DNA from 4 places in the Variovorax sp. YR752 genome. Region 2 is predicted to be linked to each of the others. Evidence: predicted binding sites of a transcription regulator. Region 2 holds the regulator's gene; each other region holds the start of a gene.
What was found. Region 2 encodes sigma-54, which starts transcription at its own class of promoters, with help from an activator protein. Its sites were predicted from a motif close to TGGCANGNAANCTGCTTT; they were not measured.
Positions count from the first base shown of each region.

Region 1: the regulator sigma-54 is predicted to act here: its motif matches at 3,632-3,649, upstream of glnA (type I glutamate--ammonia ligase).
Region 3: the regulator sigma-54 is predicted to act here: its motif matches at 1,650-1,667, upstream of AAG801_RS36410 (ammonium transporter).
Region 4: the regulator sigma-54 is predicted to act here: its motif matches at 1,257-1,274, upstream of hmpA (NO-inducible flavohemoprotein).

Region 1 covers NZ_CALRZC010000035.1:9,255-15,009, reverse strand. The annotation lists gene AAG801_RS11110 (polysaccharide deacetylase family protein) at 1-806, shown strand, start outside; gene AAG801_RS11115 (YncE family protein) at 1-1, shown strand, start outside; gene AAG801_RS11105 (sterol desaturase family protein) at 823-1,797, shown strand; gene AAG801_RS11100 (EI24 domain-containing protein) at 1,852-2,751, shown strand; gene AAG801_RS11095 (molybdopterin-binding protein) at 2,748-3,548, shown strand; gene glnA (type I glutamate--ammonia ligase) at 3,696-5,111, shown strand; gene AAG801_RS11085 (hypothetical protein) at 5,258-5,755, shown strand, end outside.
Region 2 covers NZ_CALRZC010000070.1:29,165-34,919, forward strand. The annotation lists gene AAG801_RS17985 (YceI family protein) at 27-662, shown strand; gene AAG801_RS17990 (LysE family translocator) at 685-1,329, shown strand; gene AAG801_RS17995 (phospholipase D family protein) at 1,342-2,958, opposite strand; gene rpoN (RNA polymerase factor sigma-54) at 2,969-4,561, opposite strand; gene lptB (LPS export ABC transporter ATP-binding protein) at 4,579-5,376, opposite strand; gene lptA (lipopolysaccharide transport periplasmic protein LptA) at 5,373-5,755, opposite strand, start outside.
Region 3 covers NZ_CALRZC010000269.1:4,606-10,360, reverse strand. The annotation lists partial or broken gene AAG801_RS36420 (tripartite tricarboxylate transporter permease) at 1-470, shown strand, start outside; gene AAG801_RS36415 (TSUP family transporter) at 528-1,286, opposite strand; gene AAG801_RS36410 (ammonium transporter) at 1,703-2,941, shown strand; gene AAG801_RS36405 (hypothetical protein) at 2,965-3,267, shown strand; gene AAG801_RS36400 (thiamine pyrophosphate-binding protein) at 3,275-4,948, opposite strand; gene AAG801_RS36395 (pyridoxal phosphate-dependent aminotransferase) at 5,106-5,755, opposite strand, start outside.
Region 4 covers NZ_CALRZC010000021.1:194-5,948, forward strand. The annotation lists partial or broken gene norR (nitric oxide reductase transcriptional regulator NorR) at 1-1,173, opposite strand, end outside; gene hmpA (NO-inducible flavohemoprotein) at 1,309-2,493, shown strand; gene cysK (cysteine synthase A) at 2,585-3,505, shown strand; gene AAG801_RS07375 (NAD(P)/FAD-dependent oxidoreductase) at 3,657-5,303, shown strand; gene AAG801_RS07380 (VUT family protein) at 5,312-5,755, shown strand, end outside.

The sequences.
Region 1 (5,755 bases), on a different contig from region 2:
AGCGGGTGCGCACCGCGGGTGTCGCCTTGGCTGTCGCGGCGCTGGCCTGCGCCACCGTGCCGGCGGCCGGAGCGCAAGAAGCCGCCGCCTGCGACAAGCCGGTCTACCTGACGCTGGACACCGGCCACATGGGCATCGCCCCGCTGGTGGCCGACGTGCTCAAGCGACAGGACGTACGCGTCACTTTCTTTGCCGCCGCCGAGCGCACCCAGACCGACGGCGACAGCCTGGACGACCATTGGGCGCCGTGGTGGAAGGCGAGGGCGGCCGAAGGCCACGAGTTCGGCTCGCACACCTACGACCACGCCTACTGGCGCGGCGACGTCAAAGGCACGCCGCCCAGCTTTCGCATCAAGCCGTCCGCCGGCCCGCAGACCGGGAAAGAGTCGGTCTGGAGCGCGGCCCAGTACTGCGCCGACATCCGCAAGTCGTCCGACCGGCTGGCCGCCATCACCGGCAAGAAGCCGCTGCCGCTGTACCGCGCGCCGGGCGGCAAGACCTCGCCCGCGCTGCTGGCGGCCGCCAAGGATTGCGGCTACGCGCACGTGGGCTGGTCGCCCGCCGGCTTCCTGGGCGACGAGCTGCCGAGCGAGACGTTCCCCAACCCCAAGCTGCTGACGCAGGCGCTTGCGGGCATCCGCCCCGGCGACATCCTGCTGGCGCACCTGGGCATCTGGTCGCGCAAGGACCCGTGGGCGCCCGCCAACCTCGAACCGCTGATCGTCGGGCTGAAGGCCAAGGGCTTCTGCTTTCGCACGCTGCGCCAGCACCCGGACTACCGCGCCTGGATCGCCTCCCACCCTTGAATCCTGAGTTTTCGCCGTGATCGATTGGTTGACCGACGTTTTTTCCGCCATGCAGGGCTGGCTCTTCGAGACCGCCGTGCAGCCGCTGGTGTACGCCATCGGCCTGGGCGGCTGGGCCGAGGACGCCTTCGACGCCACGGGCTGGCTGCTGGTCGGCGTGATCCAGATCCTGGTGCTGCTGGCCGTGATCGGCCCGCTGCAGCGCTGGCGCGCGGTCGAGCCCGTGACCGACCGCCGCGCGATCCGCATCGACGTGCTCTACACGCTGATCCACCGGCTGGGCCTGTTCCGGCTGGCGCTGTTCTTCACGCTGCAGCCGCTGTTCGACGACCTGCTCGGCAACCTGCGCATGGCGGGGTGGGGCACCTTCCACCTGGACGAGGTCTGGCCCGGCGTGACCGACGTGCCGTGGGTGGCCTTTGCCATCTACCTCGTGGTGCTCGACTTTGTCGGCTACTGGATTCACCGCGGCCAGCATCACTTCAACGCGTGGTGGAGCCTGCATTCGCTGCACCACTCGCAGCGCCAGATGACGATGTGGAGCGACGACCGCAACCACCTGCTCGACGACGTGATCCACGACACGCTCATCGTCATCGTGGCGCAGCTGATCGGCGTGGCGCCGGGCCAGTTCATCGCCGTGGTGGCCTTCACCCAGCTCAGCGAGAGCCTGCAGCACGCCAACCTGCGGCTGAGCTTCGGTGCCATCGGCGAGCGGCTGTGGGTCAGCCCGCGCTTTCACCGGCTGCACCACAGCATCGGGCTGGGCCACGAGTCGCACGGCAAGAGCACGCTGGGCGGCCACAACTTCGGCGTGCTGCTGCCCTGGTGGGACATGCTCTTTCGCACCGCCAACTTCGAAAACCGCTACGACCCGACCGGCATCCGAGACCAGGTCGAGCCCGGCGCCGACGGCCGGCCGCGCGACTACGGCCAGGGCTTCTGGTCGCAGCAGTGGCTGGGGCTGAAGCGGTTGTTCGGCCGCGCCTGAGCGCGCTGCGAGGCACGGCCAGGGCGCAGAGGCCTTACGTTATCCTCGAACCTCATGCGCCTGCTCCTCGACTCCTTCTGGCGCGCGGTGGCCTATTGCATGCTCCCGCGCGTGATCGTGCTGTCGCTCCTGCCGTTGGCGCTCATGGTGCTGCTGGCCGCGGGGCTCGGTTACTTCTATTGGGACGCGGCCGTCGTCTGGACGCGCGAAGCCCTCGACGCCTGGCCGCTGCTGTCCAGCTTCTGGGCCTGGATCGGGCGCCTCTTCTCGAGCGATGTGACGGCCGCGCTGGCGCCGCTGGTGGTGGTGTTCGGCGTCACGCCGCTGATCGTGGTGCTGTCGCTGCTGATCGTGGCCGGCTTCATGGCGCCGGCGCTCACCAAGCTCGCGGCCGAACGGCGCTTTCCGACGCTTGAGCAGAAGAAGGGCGCCTCTTTCTTCGGCAGCGTGCTGCGCTCGCTCGCCGCCACCGTGCTGGCGCTGATCGCCCTGGTGGTGTCGATGCCGCTGTGGCTCATTCCGCCGCTGGTGCTGATTCTGCCGCCGCTGATCTGGGGCTGGCTCACTTATCGGGTGATGAGCTTCGACGCGCTGGCCGAGCACGCCAGCCCTGAAGAACGCGCCGCGCTGCTGCGCGCCCACCGGCTGCCGTTGCTGTGCATCGGCGTGCTGTGCGGCTACCTGGGCGCCGCCCCGAGCATCGTCTGGGCCTCGGGCCTGTTGTTCGCCGCCGCCTTCTTCGTGCTGGTGCCGATCGCCATCTGGATCTACACGCTGGTCTTTGCTTTCTCTGCGCTCTGGTTCGCCCACTACTGCCTGGACGCGCTGGCCCAGATGCGCGCCCAGCGCGCCGCGCTGCAGCCCGCAACCGGCAGCGGCGAGGCACCGGCCCTCGAGGCGGCCGAAGCCACCGAGGCCAACAAGGCCGCTCTTTCTCAATGGGGTTCACCATGACACGCGCATTCGGTCTCATCGTCGTCGGCGACGAGATCCTTTCCGGCAAGCGGGCCGACAAGCACATGGCCAAGGTCATCGAGCTGCTGGCCGCGCGCGGCCTCCAGCTGGGCTGGGCCGAGTACGTGGGCGACGAGCCCACGCGGATCACTGCGGCGCTCATGCGCGCCTTCGCCTCGGGCGACATCGTGTTCTCGACCGGCGGCATTGGCGCCACGCCCGACGACCACACCCGCCAGTGCGCCGCCCAGGCCCTGCGTGTGCCGCTGGCGCTGCACCCCGAAGCCGAAGTGCTGATCCGCGAGCGCATGCAGGACACCGCCAAGGAGCAGGGTGTGCCCTACGAGCCCGACCGGGCCGACAACATTCACCGCCTGAACATGGGCGTGTTTCCGCAGGGCGCGTCGATCATCCGCAACCCGTACAACAAGATTCCGGGTTTCAGCGTCGAGCACGTGCATTTCGTGCCGGGCTTTCCGGTCATGGCCTGGCCGATGATCGAGTCGGTGCTCGACAGCCGTTATGCCGATCTGTTCACCCGCAACGCCATCGCCGAGAAGTCCGTGATCGTTTTCGGTGCGATGGAAGCCACCCTCACGCCGCTGATGCAGGCCATCGAGCAGGCCCACGCCGGCATCAAGGTGTTCAGCCTCCCCAGCGTGGATCACCCGCAGTACGGGCGTCACATCGAGCTGGGCGTCAAGGGCGACCCCGGGCTGCTCGATGCCGCCTATGGCCAACTCATCGAAGGCTTGCACAGCTTTGATGCGAAGCTTGGCCCTGAATTGGTGCGTTAATTCGTATCGCACCAATTTGGTGATTAATTCCTTTTCCGGCAGCCCCTGGGCCGTCACCCGGGCCTCATCCGGCGGGGTGACAATGGCACAGAAACTGCATCCTTCCGTTCCCGTATTCCTAACCACCATCCAACTCAGGAGAAACTGATGGCAAAGACCGTCGCCGATGTACTCAAGCTCGTCAAGGAAAACGAGGTCAAGTTCGTCGACTTGCGCTTCACCGACACCCGCGGCAAAGAGCAGCACGTCACCGTGCCCGTGTCGCATTTCGATGAAGACAAATTCACCTCGGGCCACGCGTTCGACGGTTCGTCCATCGCCGGTTGGAAGGGCATCGAAGCCTCGGACATGCAGCTCATGCCCGACCCGAACACCGCCAACATCGACCCCTTCTTCGAAGAAACGACGCTGATCCTGACCTGCGACGTGATCGATCCGGCCGACGGCAAGGCCTACGAGCGCGACCCGCGCTCGCTCGCCAAGCGCGCCGAGGCGTACATGAAGGCTTCCGGCCTGGGCGATACCGCCTTCTTCGGTCCGGAACCCGAATTCTTCGTGTTCGACGGCGTGCGCTGGAAGAACGACATGTCGGGCTGCTTCGTGAAGATCGATTCCGAAGAAGCTTCGTGGAACACCGACAAGGAATACGAGCACGGCAACAGCGGCCACCGTCCCGCAGTCAAGGGCGGCTACTTCCCCGTGCCCCCGGTCGACAGCCTGCACGACATGCGCTCGGAAATGTGCCTGGTGCTCGAATCGCTGGGCATCCCGGTCGAAGTGCATCACCACGAAGTGGCCAACGCCGGCCAGCTCGAAATCGGCACCAAGTTCAGCACGCTGGTCCAGCGCGCCGACTGGGTCCAGCTGCAGAAGTACGTGATCCACAACGTGGCCCACGCCTACGGCAAGACCGCCACCTTCATGCCCAAGCCCATCGTCGGCGACAACGGCTCGGGCATGCACGTGCACCAGTCGGTCTGGAAGGACGGCAAGAACCTGTTCGCCGGCGACGGCTACGCAGGCCTGTCTGACTTCGCGCTGCACTACATCGGCGGCATCATCAAGCACGCCCGTGCCCTGAACGCCATCACGAACCCCGGCACCAACAGCTACAAGCGCCTGGTGCCCGGCTTCGAAGCCCCGGTGAAGCTGGCCTACTCGGCCAAGAACCGCTCGGCCTCGATCCGCATCCCGTTCGTGGCCAACCCGAAGGGCCGCCGCGTCGAAGCGCGCTTCCCCGATCCGCTGATGAACCCGTACCTGGGCTTTGCCGCGCTGCTGATGGCCGGCCTGGACGGCGTGGAAAACAAGATCCATCCGGGCGAAGCCGCCAGCAAGGACCTGTACCACCTGCCGCCGGAAGAAGACGCGCTGATCCCGACCGTCTGCCACAGCCTGGACCAGGCCCTGGAGCACCTGGACAAGGACCGTGCGTTCCTGACCAAGGGCGGCGTGTTCACCGACTCGTACATCGACGCGTACATCGACCTCAAGATGCAGGAAGTCACGCGCTTCCGCATGGCGACGCACCCCGTCGAATTCGACATGTACTACTCGCTGTAAAAAGTGCAATACCCAGCCCGTCTCGGCGGGCAGGTAAGACAAAAGGACGGCCCCGGCCGTCCTTTTTCCTTGGTGCGGAACATCCCATCGTGAGGGCGCCCGAATTGCATCAAAATGCGCGTTTGTCGCGCCCTCTCCGGATTCAAATGAAGACTGCCTCCCTGATTTTCCTGGCCGCCGCCTCGTTCGCCACCGCCTCGGCGGCGCTCGCGCAAGAGCGCGTCTGGCGTTGCGGCAACGAGTACACCAACAACGCCACCGTGGCCCAGCAAAAGGGCTGCAAGGTCATGGAAGGCGGCAACGTCACCGTCGTGCAGGGCACAAAGCCTTCCGGTGGTGGTGGTGGCAGCGCGTCGTCGGGCTCGGGTTCATCGGCCGCGCGTGCGCCGGCAGGCAGTCCGCGCGTCGAAGGCGTCGACCAGCGTGCGCGCGACGGCGAGGCGCGTTCGGTGCTCGAAACCGAGCTGCGCAAGGCCGAGGCGCGCCAGACCGAGCTCAAGAAGGAATACAACAACGGCGAGCCCGAGAAGCAGGGCAGCGAAGGCCGCAACTACCAGAAGTACCTCGACCGCGTGGCTGAAATGAAGGCCGAACTCGCGCGCAACGAGAGCGACATCGCCGGCATCCGCCGCGAAATCGGCCGC
Region 2 (5,755 bases):
TTCCCATGCATCCTTCTTCTTCCGCCATGAACAAGTTTTTCTTTGCCGCGGCCTTCTGCGCGAGCGCGGCCCTGCCGCTTGCCGCGATGGCCCAGGAATACACGGCGCCGGCGCTGGCCGCCAAGCCCGCGGGCGGGCCGGTCAAGAACGCCAGCTACGTGATCGACCCGACCCACACCTTCGTGATGTACGAGATGGGCCACTACGGCACCACCACCAACCGCGGACGCTTCAGCACCAAGGACGGCTCGGTGCAGATCGATGGCAGCGGCACCGGCGGCAAGGTCGACATCACGATGGACATCAGCTCCATCAACACCGGCGTCGATCTGCTCAACCGCCACGTGCAGAGCAAGGACTTCTTCAACGTGGCCGAATTCCCCACCGGCCGCTTCGTGGCCGAGCGCATCGACTTCAGCGGCGACAAGGTGACCGACGTGCCCGGCACGCTCACGCTCATGGGCCAGACCAAGCCGGTGACGCTGAAGGCCGTGCGCTTCAACTGCTACCTGAACCCGCTCATCAACCGCCAGGTCTGCGGCGGCGACTTCGAGGCCACCGTGCAGCGCAGCGACTGGGGCATCACCTGGGGCCTGAACTTCGGCTTCGAGAACAAGGTGAAGCTGCTGGTGCAGGTCGAAGCGGTGAACGTGCAGCCATGACGACGACGCCAGGAGCCACGCGATGATGGACACCACCCTTTCCCTGCTCGGCATCGCCGGCGCCATGGCCGTCGGCGCGATGAGCCCCGGCCCGAGCTTCGTGATGGTGGCGCGCACCGCCGTGGCCTCGCGCAGCGACGGGCTGGCCGCGGCCCTGGGCATGGGCGCTGGCGGGCTGGCGTTCTCGATCGCGGCGCTGGCCGGGCTGCAGGCGGCGTTCCTCGCGGTGCCGGGGCTGTACCTCGCGATCAAGGCCTTCGGCGGCGCCTACCTGATCTACCTGGGCTTTCGCATCTGGCGCGGCGCGCGCCAACCGCTCGCGATCACGCCCGACGCGGACGCCTCGCCCCGGAGCCAGGGCCGCAGCGGACGCACCTTCCTGCTCGGCCTGGCCACGCAGGTCAGCAACCCGAAGACGGCGGTGGTGTACGCGAGCATCTTCGCGGCCTTTTTGCCGCGCGAGGTGCCGCTGGTGCTGGCCCTCGCGGTGCCGGCGGTGATCTTCTGCATCGAGACGGGCTGGTACGCGATCGTCGCGCTGGCGCTGTCCTCGGCCGCACCGCGCGCGGCCTACCTGCGCTACAAGACCTGGATCGACCGCGCGGCCGGCGGCGTGATGGGGCTGCTGGGCCTGCGGCTCGTGTGGTCGGCCGTTCGCGGCACCTAGCCAACCAGGCCGCTACAGCAGGCTCTCGGGCGTGAGCGGCGACAGCAGCTCGAGCATGGTGCGGTCCCAGAAACCCGAGTCGGGTTCTTCGTGCAGCACGGTGGTCTTGCCACCTTCCTCACTGACCCACTCGATGCGCCGCGAGCCACCCGCCGCTGCATCGCCGCCCTCGGCAAAGCGCAGCCGGTAGGCGCCCTGCTGCTTGAGCACATCGAGCAGCTTCAAGGTCTGCTGCGCCATCTCGGGGCTGCGGATGAACAGGCCGATCTCGGTGTTGTGGATCTCGGAGCGCGGATCGAAATTCATCGAGCCGACGAAGAGGATGCGCTGGTCGATCACCGCCGACTTGGCATGCAGCCGGCCCACCGACGTGCCGAACAGACCCAGCCGCACGCTGCGCCGCGTGCGCGCGGAACTCAGCTCGTGCAGCTCCGCGCCCAGCGCGAGCATGTCGGCGCGGTAGCGGCGGTAGGCGGTGTGGACCAGCGGCTCGTCGGTGGCGGCGAGCGAGTTGGTGACCACGCTGATCTTGACGTTGCGCCCGCGGATCTCGCGCATCACCTCCAGCCCCGACGCGCCCGGAATCAGGTAGGGCGAGACCAGCGTCACCTCGCTGCGCGCGCGGCGCATCTGCTCGACCACGTTGTAGCGCACGCTGTCGACGTCGAGCAGCGGCACGCCGCCATACGACGCGGTCTTGCCGATCACGCGATCGGGCGAATCGGCGTAGGCCTCGGCGGTGGTCCAGATCAGGCCGAGCTTGCCGGCGTCGAGGTCGTCGGCCACCGGGCTGTAGCCGAGCAGGTCGTTGGGTGCAGGCTTGGGCGGCGGCGGCGTGGTGTCGGGCCCGGTGGCGGCATCGAAGCGGCGCTGCAGCTCTTCGCGCGGCAGGTCGGTGCGCACGACCGAGCCGATCGGGCGCACGTGCGGGCTGTTCCAGTACTGGTCGAACAGCACGCCCAGGCGCGGGATCAATGCGCCCGTGACGAAGGTGTCGAGATCGATGAAGTTCTGGCCCGAGGTGCGGCGGAAGTACTGGTTGCCGATGTTGCGCCCGCCCGCCACCGCCATCGCGCCGTCGGCGATGAAGAGCTTGTTGTGCATGCGGCGATTGACGCGGCTGAAATCGAACAGCGAAGCGGTGAAGCGCCTGAGCAGGCTGCCGCGCCCGGCCGGGAACGGATTGAACAGGCGCAGCTCGACGTTCGGCGTGGCAGCCAGGCCGAGCAGCAGCTCGTCTTCGCCGGACGTGTACAGGTCGTCCATCAGCAGGCGCACGCGCACGCCGCGCTGGGCCGCGTCGCGCAGGGTGCGCAGCAGGTAGCGGCCGGTCTCGTCGTTCTCGATCTGGTAGTACTGCACGTCGAGCGTGCGCTGCGCGCGGCGCGCGAGCTGCAGCCGCGTGTCGAAGGCGAAGTCGCCGCCGGGCATGAGGCGAAAGCCGCTGAGGTCGGGGTCGGGCTGCGAGGCCAGCGCGATCTTGCCGAGCGCAGTGTCGGCCGAGACGGCGATGGCCTGGGTGGGCGCGCGCGGCGCTTCGTCGGGCAGCGTGGCGCAGCCGGTGAACAGCAACACGGTTGCGATGACGACAACCCAATGCCCACAGCGCGACAGCAGGCGATGGGTCATCGTGGGCTTTCTACAGGGCCTTGCGCAGGTTGGCGGGCGCGATGCGCAGCGCCTCGCGGTACTTGGCCACGGTGCGGCGCGCGCACTCGATGCCCTGCTCCTTCAGCATCTCGGAAATCTGGCTGTCCGACAGCGGCTTCTTGATGCTCTCGGAACTCACGAACTGCTTGATGAGCGCGCGCACCGCAGTGCTCGACGCGTTGCCGCCGGTCTCGGTGCCCAGCGCCGAGCCGAAGAAGTACTTGAGCTCGACCGTGCCAAAGGGCGTCGACATGTACTTGGCCGTGGTCACGCGCGAGATGGTCGATTCGTGCAGGCCCAGTTCGTCGGCAATCTCGCGCAGCACCAGTGGGCGCATGGCCAGCTCGCCGTGCACGAAGTAGCTCTTCTGCCGCTCGACGATGGCGTTGCTCACGCGCAGGATGGTGTCGAAGCGCTGCTGGATGTTCTTGATGAACCAGCGCGCCTCCTGCAGCCGCTGCGACAGCGCCTGGCTGCCCTCGCCCTTGTGCGCCTTGAGCGCGCCGGCGTAGATGTCGTGCACGCGCAGGCGCGGCATGACCTCGGGGTTCAGCATGACGCGGAACTTGATGTTGGTGCCGCGGCCCGTCTTGGTGACGATCACGTCGGGCACGACGATGTTGCGCTCGACGTCCACGAAGCGGCGGCCCGGCTTGGGCTCCAGGCGCGCAATGATCTGCAGCGCCGAGCGCACCAGCTCTTCGTTGGTGCGCGTGAGCGTGGCCAGGCGCTTGAAGTCGCGCCGCGCGAGCAGCTCCATCGGCTGCTTGCAGATCGCGATGGCGGTCTTGCGGATGAGCGCTTCGGCCTCGGTCTCGTCTTCGTTCGCGAGCGCCTTCAGCTGGATGCTCAGGCATTCGCCGAGGTCGCGCGCGCCGACGCCGACGGGCTCCAGGCTCTGCAGCAGGCCGAGCGCCACCTGGAAGTGGTGCACCAGGTCGTCGAACTGGTCGTTGTCGTCGCCTGCCAGGCCCGAGGCCAATGCGGGCAGCGAGTCTTCGAGGTAGCCGTCGTCGTTGAGCGATTCGATCAGGAAGCGCAGCGCGGCGCAGTCGTTTTCGTTGAGCCGCAGGGTCAGCGCCTGGCGGTGCAGGAACGACTGCAGCGACTCCTGGCTGCGCGCAAGTTCGGTGGCGTCGGCACGTTCGTCGTCGCCGAGGTTGTTCTGGCGTGCGGGCGCATCGCTGCCCCACTCGCTGTCGTCGGGCGCCATCTCGACGGTGCCGTCGCCTTCCCAGTCGGGCTCGCGCTCGGTGATCTCGGCGGCGGGGCCGTCGGAGTCGGGGGTCGAGGTGGTTTCGCTCGAAGTGGTCGTCGCGCTGGAGGCCGGCACCGGGGCGAAATCGCCCTCGCCGGTGTCACCGCCATCGTCGCGCGGCACGGGCGTGTCGACAGCATCGAGCCCGAACTCCTCGCGCGCGGCTTCTTCCGCGGTGCGTTCGAGGAACGGGTTCTCGTCCAGCATCTGCTCCACCTCCTGGCTCAGTTCGAGCGTGGAAAGTTGGAGCAGGCGAATGGACTGCTGCAGCTGCGGCGTGAGCGCCAGATGCTGCGAGACGCGAAGGGACAGCCCTTGCTTCATGAGGACGCGCCCCTCCCTTACATGCGGAAGTGCTCGCCCAGGTACACCCTGCGTACCTCGGCGTTGTCGACGATCTCCGAGGGTGTGCCTTGTGCCAGCACGTGCCCGTCGCTGATGATGAACGCGTGATCGCAGATGCCCAGCGTTTCACGCACGTTGTGGTCGGTGATGAGCACGCCGATGCCGCGCTCTTTCAGGAAACTGATGATCCGCTGGATCTCGATCACGGCAATCGGGTCGATGCCGGCGAAGGGCTCGTCCAGCAGGATGAAGCGCGGCTGCGTGGCCAGCGCGCGTGCGATCTCGACGCGGCGGCGCTCGCCGCCCGACAGCGCGAGCGCAGGCGAATCGCGCAGGTGGTCCACGCGCAGGTCGGACAGCAGGTCGGCCAGTCGCTCTTCGGTGGCCTGCTTCGACAACGGCACCATGCGGCCGTTGGCGTCGGGCTCGCGCTGCAGCTCGAGCACGGCACGCACGTTTTCCTCGACCGTGAGCTTGCGGAAGATCGAGGCTTCCTGCGGCAGGTAGCTCAGGCCCATGCGCGCGCGGCGGTGAATGGGCATGTGGGCGATGGGCTCGCCGTCGATGGTGATCTCACCAGCGTCGGCGCGCACCAGCCCGACGATCATGTAGAACGAGGTGGTCTTGCCCGCGCCGTTGGGGCCGAGCAGTCCGACGACTTCGCCCTTCTGCACATCGAGCGAGACGTCTTTCACGACCGTGCGGCTGCCGTAGCTCTTCTTGAGGCCGCGCGCCACGAGGCGGCTGCCGGGGACGCCGTCGGCGGTCGTCTGGGTTCCTGCGGTTTCGATCACTTGCGCCCTTCCCCTTCGGGGCTGCCGCCCAGCGTGGTGCTCGGGCGCAGCCCCGCGCCAGGCGCGGGGGTGGGTGCCAGAGCCGCGGGCTTCTTGCCGCCGGCTGCCGGTGCGGAGCCGCCCGCCGCCGGGGCCGCGGCGGCCTTCGGCGTGAGGATGGCCTTCACGCGGCCACCGCTGCCCCCCGAGACGCCGGCGTTCGGCGGCACGAGGGAGCCGTTGACGGTGTAGGTGTCGTTGCTCTGGTCGTAGACGATCAGCGCGCCGCTGCTCTCGTCGTTGGCCGTGGCGCCCACCAGCCGGCGCATGACGGCGCGGCGGATGAACTTGACGTTGTCGGCGCGGCTGTCGTACTCGATGACTTCCGACTCGCCCTCGA
Region 3 (5,755 bases), on a different contig from region 2:
CGCAGGTGATGACCAGCAACCCGGAGCTGTTCTGGGGCCTGATCGCCTCGATGTGGATCGGCAACGCGATGCTGATCATCCTGAACCTGCCGCTGATCGGCATGTGGATCAAGCTGCTGACGGTGCCCTACAAGTTCCTGTTCCCTGCCATCGTGCTGTTCTGCGCGATCGGCGTGTACTCGACCAACAACAACACCTTCGACGTGTGGATGGTGGCGATCTTCGGCTTCATCGGGTACCTGTTCCTGAAGCTGCGCACCGAGCCGGCCCCGCTGCTGCTGGGCTTCATCCTCGGGCCGATGATGGAAGAGAACCTGCGGCGCGCGCTGCTGCTGTCGCGCGGCGCGTGGAGCGTGTTCGTCACGCGGCCGCTTTCGGCCGGGCTGCTGGTGGCTGCGGCGCTGCTGCTGTGCATCGTGCTGCTGCCGGCGATCAAGGCCAAACGCGAAGAGGCATTCGTCGAAGACTAAGCAACGCCGGTTCCTCGGTGTCCTGGAAAAGCCCCTGGCCTCACGCCAGGGGCTTTTTCATTTCAGAAACGCGTCGTAAGCCGTCTTCAGGATGAGTGCGCTCACCACCACGATGAACACGATCCGCACGAACCCCGCCCCGTGCTTCAGCGCCACGCGCGTGCCGACCAGGCTGCCGACCACGTTGGCGACCGCCATCACCAGCCCGTAGTGCCACCAGACGTGGCCCTTGGCGGCCAGCAGGATCAGCGCGGCGGCGTTGGTCAGGGTGTTGATGACCTTGGCCGAGGCCGAGGCGTTGAGGAAGTCGTAGCCCATCCAGCGCACGAACAGAAACACCAGGAAGCTGCCCGTGCCCGGCCCGAAGAAGCCGTCGTAGAAACCGATGGTCAGGCCGATGGTGCTGGCCGCGAGCGTCTCGGCGCGGCCGCTGAAGCGCGGCGCGTGCAGCCGGCCCATGTCCTTGCGCGCCAGCGTGTAGATCAGCACGCCCAGCAGGATGACCGGCAGCGCCCGGCGCAGGAAGTCGCCCGGGAAGACCGTGACGGTCCAGGCGCCGACCATCGAGCCGCCGAAGCCCAGCAGCGCCGCCGGCCACATGGCGCTCCAGCGCATCTGCACGCGCTGGCTGAACTGGGCCGCCGAGGCCGCGGTGCCCCAGATCGACGCGCTCTTGTTGGTGCCCAGCAGCGTAGCCGGCGGCGCGCCCGGAAACACCGCAAAAAGGGCCGGCACCAGGATCAACCCGCCGCCGCCCACGATCGCATCGATAAAACCCGCGAGCAGTGAGGCGCCCGTGACCACCAGCATTTCCATGCGGGCGATTGTCTCACCGAATCGCTATCGAAACGATAGCTGTGGTGGCCGGCACCGGTTGACCAGAAGGCTTGTTTGGCTTGGAGGAATTCGCCAGAGGTCGCGCGGCGAGCAGGCAAAAAAAAGCGCCGACCAGCGGCGCTTTTCAAATATCAGACAGGCATCTCGTACGGAGCCTTTGAAGAATGTTCTTGTTGATCGATCGGAAGTTGTCTCCTCGGACCCTCGGCAGTACGAGCAGGGCCCGTCGCGAGTGCGCAGATTGTGCAAGCGCGCACCCGCCCGGTGCATTAGGAATTACCCGCTTCGACTTACTTCGACCCCCCGGTTGGGAAACGAAAGTGTTTCAGCCAGTTAACAAGATGGCATGACTCGTGCACACACGCCTGTGTCCACCACTCCAAGAAGAAACGGTCATGGCCCTGCTGGCACCCCAAGCCTCCCTGAACGCGGCCGACACCGCCTGGATGATGACCTCGACCGCGCTGGTGCTGCTGATGACGCTGCCCGGCATCGCGCTCTTCTACGCCGGCATGGTCCGGCGCAAGAACGTACTGGCCACCATGGCCGGGGTGGTGGCGATCGCGGCGGTGGTCTCGCTGACCTGGTTCGCGCTCGGCTACTCGCTGGCCTTCACGCCCGGCTGGCCCTGGCTGGGCAACCTCTCGCGCATCGGCTTCTCGGGCTTCGAGTACCTGAAAGACGCCGGCCAGGTGGCCGTGAGCCACGTGGCGCCGAACGTGCCTGAGTCGGTCTACGCCATGTTCCAGCTGAGCTTCGCGATCATCACCACCGCGCTGGTGCTCGGCGCTTTCGTCGAGCGCATGCGCTTCTCGGCGCTGCTGTGGTTCGCGCTGCTGTGGAGCGTGCTCGTGTACGCCCCCGTCGCGCACTGGGTGTGGGAGCCGGGCGGCTGGCTCGCGCAGATGGGCGCGCTCGACTTCGCGGGCGGCTCGGTGGTGCACGTCAACGCGGGCATCGCGGGGCTGGTGTGCGCCTATGCGCTCGGGCCGCGCCGGGGCTACGGGCGCGAGGCCTTCGAGCCCTACAGCCTGGCGCTCACCATGACCGGCGCGGGCCTGCTGTGGGTGGGCTGGTTCGGCTTCAATGCCGGCTCGGCGGTGGCGGCCGACGGGCGCGCCGGACTGGCCATGCTGGTGACGCACATCGCGGCGGCGGCCGGTGCCATGAGCTGGATGATCGGCGAATGGATCGTGCGCCGCAGTCCCTCGCTGCTGGGCCTGTGCTCCGGCCTCGTGGCCGGGCTGGTGGCGATCACGCCGGCGGCCGGCTTCGTCACGCCGCCGGCGGCGCTGGCCATCGGCGCCATCGCCGGGCTGGCCTGCTACTGGGGCGCCACCGGCCTGAAGCACCTGCTCGGTGCGGACGACTCGCTCGACGTGTTCGGCGTGCACGGCATCGGCGGCATCGTGGGCGCACTGCTCACGGGCGTGTTCGCCGACCCGCGCATCTCGGGCGCGACGGGCAATGTGCTGACGCAGGCGATCGCCGTCGGCAGCGTGGCGATCTACAGCGCGACGGGCACAGCCATCGTGCTGTTCCTCGTGCATGTGCTGGTCGGATTGCGCGTCGACCCCGAGAGCGAACTCGTGGGCCTCGATCTTGCTCAACACAAGGAACACCTGGGAGCTTGACCCGCAGACGCCGGAGACCCGCCATGCCATCCATGTCCGAAAGCGAACGCATCGCCCTCGCCGCCCGCCTGCACGTGGCGCTGCGGCGCAAGCACGGACGCGTGACCGACACCGAATGGATGGCCACCAATGCCGAGTACGCCGCCGAGATCGTGCGCATGACGCGCATCCACGCCGCCGAGACGAAAGACGACGAACTCGACCAACTCGCCACGCGGCTCGAGCAGGCCATGGAACCGCTGGCCCGCGCCGCGCGGCTGGCGGCGCGCCAACCTGATGGCCTGCCGCCCACGCCGCCGCCGCGCTACGTCGGCGGCCTGCGCTGACGACGCTTCAGCCCGCCGCCAGCGCGGCCTTGCGGATCGACTGCAACGTGCTCGCGGGCGTGATCGCCTCGGGGTCCAGCAGGCAATGCAGGATCGCCGGCTTGCCGCTCGCACGGGCTCGCGCCAATGCGGGGCCGAATTCTTCCGTCGTGGTCACGCGCTCGCCGTGGCCGCCGAACACCTCTGCATAGCCGCGGAAGTCGGGGTTCTTCAGCTGCGTGGCGCTGATGCGGCCGGGGTAGTGCTTTTCCTGGTGCATGCGGATCGTGCCGTACATGCCGTTGTCCAGCAGCACCACGAGGATCGGCAGGCCGTACTGCACGGCGGTCGCGAACTCCTGGCCGTGCATCATGAAATCGCCGTCGCCCGCGAACACGACCACCTCGCGCGCGGGCCACAGCCGCTTGGCGCCGACGCCGGCCGGCAGGCCGTAACCCATCGAACCGCTGGTCGGTGCGAGCTGGCTCGCGAACGCACGGAACGGCCAGAAGCGGTGCACCCAGGTCGCGAAGTTGCCCGCGCCGTTGCAGAAGATGGTGTCGGCCGGCAGCACCTCACGCAGGTGCTGCATGACCTCGCCCATCTGCAGCGGGCCGGGAATGCGGATCGTGCCCGGGTCGCTCCAGCGCAGGAAGTCTTCGCGCGCGGTTTTCGTCTCGGCCTGCCACGAAGGCGCTGAGGCCGGGCGCAGCGCAGCCACCGCTTCAGCGAACGCCTGCGGCGTGGCATGGATGCCCTGCGTCGGGCGATAGAGCTTGCCGAGCTCGTCGGCATCGGCGTGCACATGCACCAGCGTCTGCTTCGGCTGCGGGATCGCGAACAGCTCATAGCCCTGCGACGGCACCTCCGACAAGCGCCCGCCGACCAGCAGCACGAGGTCCGCATCGCGGATGCGCGCCAGCATGCGCGGGTTCGCGCCGAGCCCCAGGTCGCCCGCATAGCAGGGGTGCTCGGCGGACATCAGCATCTGGCGGCGGAACGAGCAGTACACGGGCAGCGCATACGCCTCGGCGAACTGCGCGAACTGCTGCGTCGCGGCTTCGGACCAGCGGCTGCCGCCCAGGATGACGACCGGCCGCTGCGCTTGCGACAGGCGCTGCTGCAGCTCTACCAGTTGCGCCGTACCGGGATGGGTTTCAGTGACCGCATACGGCAACGCATCGGCCACCACGGCGGCTTCGGTCAGCATGTCTTCCGGCAGCGCGATCACCACCGGACCGGGCCGGCCCGAGGTCGCGACATGGAAGGCGCGCGACACGAGTTCGGGCACGCGCGCCGGATCGTCGATCTGCACGACCCACTTGGCCATCGTGCCGAAGACCGCGCTGTAGTCCAGCTCCTGGAAGGCTTCGCGGCCCATCGCGTCGCGTGCGACCTGGCCGACGAACAGCAGCAGCGGCGTCGAATCCTGGTGCGCGATGTGCACGCCCGCCGCCGCGTTGGTGGCGCCGGGGCCGCGCGTGACGAAGCAGATGCCGGGCTGGCCCGTGAGCTTGCCCTGCGCCTCGGCCATCATGGTTGCGCCGCCCTCCTGCCGGCACACCGTCACGTCGATCGATGCGTCGTGCAGCGCATCGAGCACGGCGAGAAAGCTTTCGCCGGGCACGCAGAAGAGCTGCTTGACGCCGTGGGTGATGAGCTGGTCGACCAGGATCTGGCCGCCGGTGCGGGAGGAAGTCATGGGGTGTCCAATGTGATAAAGGTCTTGGTATTCGCTCCTTCCCCCTCTGGGGGAAGGCTGGGATGGGGGCAACCGGCGTTGGATGCGCCGACAGGAATGGATGCGCCGCGTGCCCCCACCCCAACCCTCCCCCAGCGGGGGAGGGAGAAATGCGGGGTCATGTGAGCGCGGCGCAGGCGGCGGCGATGCGCGCGCACGCCTCTTCCAGCTGCGCCATCGACGTCGCATACGAGATGCGGAAATACGGCGCCAGCCCGAACACGCTGCCCGGCACCACCGCCACCTCGAACTCTTGCAGCAGGTAGCGGCAGAAGTCGCTGTCGGTCTGCAGCAGCGCGCCGCTGGCGGTGCGCTTGCCGAGCACGCCGGCGCAGCTCGCAAAGGTATAGAAGGCGCCCTCGGGCACGCGGCAATGCAGGCCCGGCGTGCGGTTGAGCGCGGCCACGACGAAGTCGCGGCGCTGTTGAAACGATGCGCAACGTTCGGCCACGATGTCTTGCGGACCGGTGAGCGCCTCGATCGCCGCAGCCTGACTCACCGACGACGGGCACGAGGTCGACTGGCTCTGCACCACGGCCATCGCCGCGATCAGCGCGCGCGGCCCGGCGCCGTAGCCGACGCGCCAGCCGGTCATCGCATAGGCCTTCGACACGCCGTTCACCGTGAGCGTGCGGTCGCGCAGCCGCGGCTCGACGGCCACCGGCGTCGCAAAGGCGAGGCCGTCGTAGAGGATGTGTTCGTAGATGTCGTCCGCCAGCACCCACACGCCTGAATGCTCGAGCAGCACATCGGTGATCGGTCTCAGCT
Region 4 (5,755 bases), on a different contig from region 2:
CGAGAGCCGCAGGTTGCGCGCGCCCAGCCGGTGCTGGTTCTCCTCGAGAAAGCTGCCGGCCAGCACGAGCACGTCGCGCCCGCGTTCGCGCAGCGGCGCCACGACGAGCGGATAGACCGACAGCCGGTGGTACAGGTCGGCACGAAACCGCCCCTGCGCAATCGCTGCGGGCAGGTCGCGGTTGGTGGCCGCGATCACGCGCACGTCGACCTTGTGCATGCGGTCGCTGCCGGGCCGCTGCACCTCGCCGCTTTGCAGCACGCGCAGCAGCTTGGCCTGCACGCTCAGCGGCAGCTCGCCGACCTCGTCGAGAAAGAGCGTGCCGCCATCGGCGATCTCGAACTTGCCGTCGCGGTCCTGCACGGCGCCGGTGAACGCGCCGCGCTTGTGGCCGAAGAGTTCGCTGTCGGCCAGCGTCTCGGGCAGCGCCGCGCAGTTGACCTGCACCAGCGGCTGCTCGCTGCGCCGCGAGCGCGCGTGCAGGCGCTGCGCGACGAGGTCCTTGCCGACGCCGGTTTCGCCGAGCAGCAGCACCGTGAGGTCGGACACGGCGACGGTGTCGATCTCGTCGCACAGCTGCTTCATCGCCGGGCTGCTGCCCAGCAGCTCGCGGGGCGCGCCGCGGCCTGCGCGCAGCGCCTGTGCGACGGCCTGCTCGCGCATCGCGCGCGCCTGCATCTCGCGGATCGTGTGGGCGGCTTCGATGCCCGTTTCGACGAGGGTGACCAACGCCTCCATCTGCGCCGGGCTCACGGCATCGAAGGCGTGCGGTTCCAGGGCATCCAGCGTGAGCAGGCCCCAGAGGGCGCCGCGCAGGCGCAGCGGCGCGCCCATGCAGTCGTGCACCGGCAGGATGCCCGGCTGGCCGGCGACGAGGCCGTCGTAGGGGTCGGGCAGGTTGCTGTCGTGGGCGAAACGCAGGCCCCGTTCGCTGCCGAGCAGGCGTGCGAAACGCGGGTGGGCGGCGACGGGAAACTGGCGCCCGAGGGTTTCATCGCTCAGTCCGTCGACCGCGACGGGCTTCAGCACATCGACGTCGAGCTGCAGCAGCGCGGCGGCATCGCAGCGGACCAGTCCACGCGCGGCGGCGAGCAGCGATCGGTAGCGGGCGGCCTCGGCTTCGGGCTCGGGCGGCGGGGCCTCGGTGGTCGAATTGACACGTATCGTGGTCATAAATACAACGCTGAAGTTGTGGTGAATTTGACCACACCTGATAAATCCCCAATGGCGTCAAGCACTTGCAACGGCCTTCCGGCTGGCACGGATCGTGAGATGACAAAGGCATCTCAACAGAGGAAGCGCCAGACCATGAACCCGCAAACCATCGCCATCGTCAAGTCCACCGTGCCCGCGCTGAAGGCCCACGGCGAGGCCATCACCAGCCACTTCTACAAGATCATGTTCGAGGGCCATCCGCAGGTGAAGGCCTTCTTCAACGAAGCGCACCAGGCCGCGGGCACGCAGGCGCGCGCGCTGGCGGGGGCCGTCATCGCCTACGGCGCGCACATCGACCGGCTGGACGAGATCGCCGGCGCCCTGCCCCGGATCATCCAGAAGCACGCGGCGCTGGGCGTGCTGCCCGAGCACTACCCGATCGTCGGCCACTACCTGCTGCGCGCCGTGAAGGAGGTGCTCGGCGATGCCGCGACCGACGAGGTGATCGCCGCGTGGGGCGAGGCCTATGAATCGCTGGCGGGGCTGCTCATCGCGGCGGAAGAAGCCGTCTACAGCGCCAACGCGGCGCAACCCGGCGGATGGCGCGGCACGCGCGAGTTCCGTGTGGCGCGCCGCGAAGACGAAAGCGAGGTCATCACCTCGTTCTACCTGGAGCCCGTGGACGGCGGCGCGCTGCTGGCCTTCTCGCCGGGGCAGTACCTCACGCTGGTGCTGGAGATCGACGGCCAGCCGGTGCGGCGCAACTACTCGCTGTCCGACGCACCGGGCAAGCCGTGGTACCGCATCAGCGTGAAGAAGGAAGAAGGCGGTCGCGCCTCGAACTGGCTGCACGAGGCGGCCGTGATCGGCACGCGGCTGCAGGCGCAGGCACCGTGCGGCGACTTCGTGCTGCAGCCCGCCGGCGAGCAGGCACGTCCGCTGGTGCTGGTGACGGGCGGCGTGGGCATCACGCCCGCGATGAGCATGCTCGAATCGATGGCGCACACGGGCCGGCCGGTGCACTTCGTTCATGCGGCACGGCACGGCGGTGCGCATGCGTTCCGCGCCCGCGTCGACGCGCTCGCGCAGCGGCATGCGAACGTGAAGCCGCTGTATGTCTACGACGCGCCGCGCGACACCGACACGCCGCACGCGACCGGTTTCGTCACCCGCGAGCTGCTGGCCGGGCTGCTGCCGGAAGACCGCGACGTCGACCTGTACTTTCTCGGGCCGAAGCCGTTCATGAAGGCGGTGTACGCCAACGGGCTGGCGCTCGGCGTGCCCAAGCAGCAGCTTCGCTACGAGTTCTTCGGGCCGCTGGAAGCCCTGGAAGCCTGAGGGAAGCAAAGCCCTGCGCTGAAACGGTCGCGGGCTGGTCTCACAATGCGCGCTGTCCGCTTGAACAACCGCATTGATCCAAGGAGATTCCATGAAGGCCCAGAACATCCTCCAGACCATCGGCAACACGCCGCACATCCGCATCAACCGTCTGTTCGGTCACGCGAAGCAGCAGGTCTGGATCAAGTCGGAGCGCGCCAACCCCGGCGGCTCGATCAAGGACCGCATCGCGCTCGCGATGGTCGAAGACGCCGAGCAGAGCGGCGCGCTGAAGCCCGGCGGCACGATCGTCGAACCGACCTCGGGCAACACCGGCATCGGCCTGGCGATGGTCGCGGCCGTCAAGGGCTACAAGCTGATCCTGGTGATGCCCGATAGCATGTCGGTCGAGCGCCGCCGCCTCATGCTGGCCTACGGCGCCACCTTCGACCTCACGCCGCGCGCCGGCGGCATGAAGGCCTCGATCGCCCGCGCCGAGGAAATCGTGGCCGGCACGCCCGGCGCATGGATGCCGCAGCAGTTCAACAACCCCGCGAACGTCGACGTGCACGTGCGCACCACGGCCGAAGAAATCGCGGCCGACTTTCCCGACGGCATCGACGTGCTCATCACCGGCGTGGGCACGGGCGGCCACATCACCGGCGTGGCGAAGGTGCTCAAGAAGAAGTGGCCCAAGCTGCAGGTGTTCGCGGTGGAGCCCGTGGCCTCGCCCGTGATCTCGGGCGGCGCACCGGCACCCCACCCCATCCAGGGCATTGGCGCGGGCTTCATTCCGAAGAACCTCGACACCTCGCTGCTCGACGGCGTGCTGCAGGTCGACGCCGAACCGGCGCGCGAAATGGCGCGCCGCTGCGCGGTCGAGGAAGGCATCCTGGTCGGCATCTCGTCGGGCGCAACGCTCGCGGCCATTGCGCAGAAGCTGCCCTCGCTGGCGCCCGATGCGGTGGTGCTGGGCTTCAACTACGACACGGGCGAGCGCTACCTGTCCGTCGAGGGCTTCCTGCCCGCGTAATCTGGCTCGCCCCCAGGCTACGCGCACTTCGTGTCGCTTCTCCAACCCCCTACCGGGGGCAACACCAGCGGCCCGGCAAAGCCGGTTCCGCGGTGTTCCAGCATGGCGACGTTAAAATGCCCGGCTGCTTGATAACCACAAGCCCCACGACATGCTGCGAATCTCCGAACTCAAACTCCCGCTCGACCACGCGCCTGACGCGCTGGTCACCCTGATCGCCCGAACGCTCGACGTTCCGCCTGAAGCGATCGCCTCCCACACCGTCTACAAGCGCAGCTTCGACGCCCGCAAGGTCGACCTGCTCACGGTCTACATCTGCGACGTGCAGCTGGCCGACGCGGCGCTCGAAGCCGCGCTGCTCGCCAAGCACGCCAGCCACCCGCACATCCAGCCCGCGCCCGACATGCGCTACACGCCGCCGGGCCATGCGCCTGCTGATCGAGATGACGCGACGCGCCCCGTGGTGATCGGCTTCGGCCCCTGCGGCATCTTCGCGGCGCTGATGCTCGCGAAGATGGGCTTCAAGCCCATCGTGCTCGAACGCGGCAAGACCGTGCGCCAGCGCACCCGCGACACCTGGGGCCTGTGGCGCAAGAGCGTGCTCAACCCCGAGTCGAACGTGCAGTTCGGCGAAGGCGGCGCCGGCACCTTCTCGGACGGCAAGCTCTACAGCCAGATCAAGGACCCGCGCTTTCTCGGCCGCAAGGTGATGGAAGAGTTCGTGAAGGCCGGCGCGCCGCCCGAAATTCTGTACGTCGCCCATCCGCACATCGGCACCTTCAAGCTGGTGAAGGTGGTCGAGAACATCCGCGAGCAGATCGTCGCGCTCGGCGGCGAGATCCGCTTCGAGCAGCGCGTGACTGACGTGCAGATCGAAGACGGCCCCACCGGCAAGCACTTGCGCGGCCTCACCGTGCTCGACCAGACGACGGGCCAGAGCAGCGAGCTGCGCGCCGACCACGTCGTGATGGCGCTGGGCCACAGCTCGCGCGACACCTTCGAGATGCTGCATGCGCGCGGCGTGTACATCGAGGCCAAGCCCTTCTCGATCGGCTTCCGCGTCGAGCACCCGCAGGGACTGATCGACCGCGCCCGCTGGGGCCGCCATGCGGGCCATCCGCTGCTGGGCGCGGCCGACTACAAGCTGGTGCACCACGCGAGCAACGGCCGCTCGGTCTACAGCTTCTGCATGTGCCCCGGCGGCACCGTGGTCGCGGCCACCAGCGAGCCGGGCCGCGTGGTCACCAACGGCATGAGCCAGTACTCGCGCAACGAACGCAACGCCAATGCCGGCATCGTGGTGGGCATCGACCCGAAGGACTTCCCGGGCGATGCGCTCGCAGGCATCGCGCTGCAGCGCCAGCTCGAAAGCAACGCCTACGTGCTCGGCGGCAGCAACTACCACGCGCCCGGCCAGTTGGTGGGTGACTTCATCGCCGGCAAGCCGTCGACCGCACTCGGCAGCATCATCCCGTCGTACAAGCCCGGCGTGACGCCGACCGACCTGCACCAGGCCCTGCCCGCCTACGCCATCGAGGCGATGCGCGAGGCCTTTCCCGCCTTCGGTCGCAAGATCAAGGGCTTCGACACGCACGACGCCGTGCTCACCGGCGTGGAAACGCGCACCTCGTCGCCGATCCGCATCACGCGCGGCGACGACCTGCAGAGCCTGAACGTGCGCGGCCTCTACCCGGCCGGCGAAGGCGCGAGCTACGCGGGCGGCATTTTGTCGGCCGGCGTGGACGGCATCAAGGTGGCCGAGGCCGTGGCGCGCAGCGTGCTCGGCAGGGCTGTTTGAGTTTGATGATGCACTTTCAGCGCCCCACCACCGGCCAGCTGGCCGTCGCCACGCTGGCGATGGCCGCCGTGGTGCTTGCGTCCAACATCCTCGTGCAGTTCGCCATCAACGACTGGCTCACCTGGGGCGCCTTCACCTACCCGGTGGCCTACCTCGTGAGCGACCTCGTCAACCGGCGCTTCGGCCCCGGCATGGCGCGGCGCGTGGCCTGGGTCGGTTTTGCGGTGGCCGTGGCGGTGTCGCTGCTGCTCGCACCGGCGCGCATCGCCGCCGCCTCGGGCCTGGCCTTCATCGCTTCGCAGCTGCTCGACATCCGCGTGTTCGACCGCCTGCGCCGCGGCCTCTGGTGGCGCGCGCCGCTGGTGGCTACGGTGATCGCGGCCGTGCTCGACAGCATCGTCTTCTGGGGCATCGCCTTCGCAGGCACCGACGGCCCCTGGCTCACCTGGGCG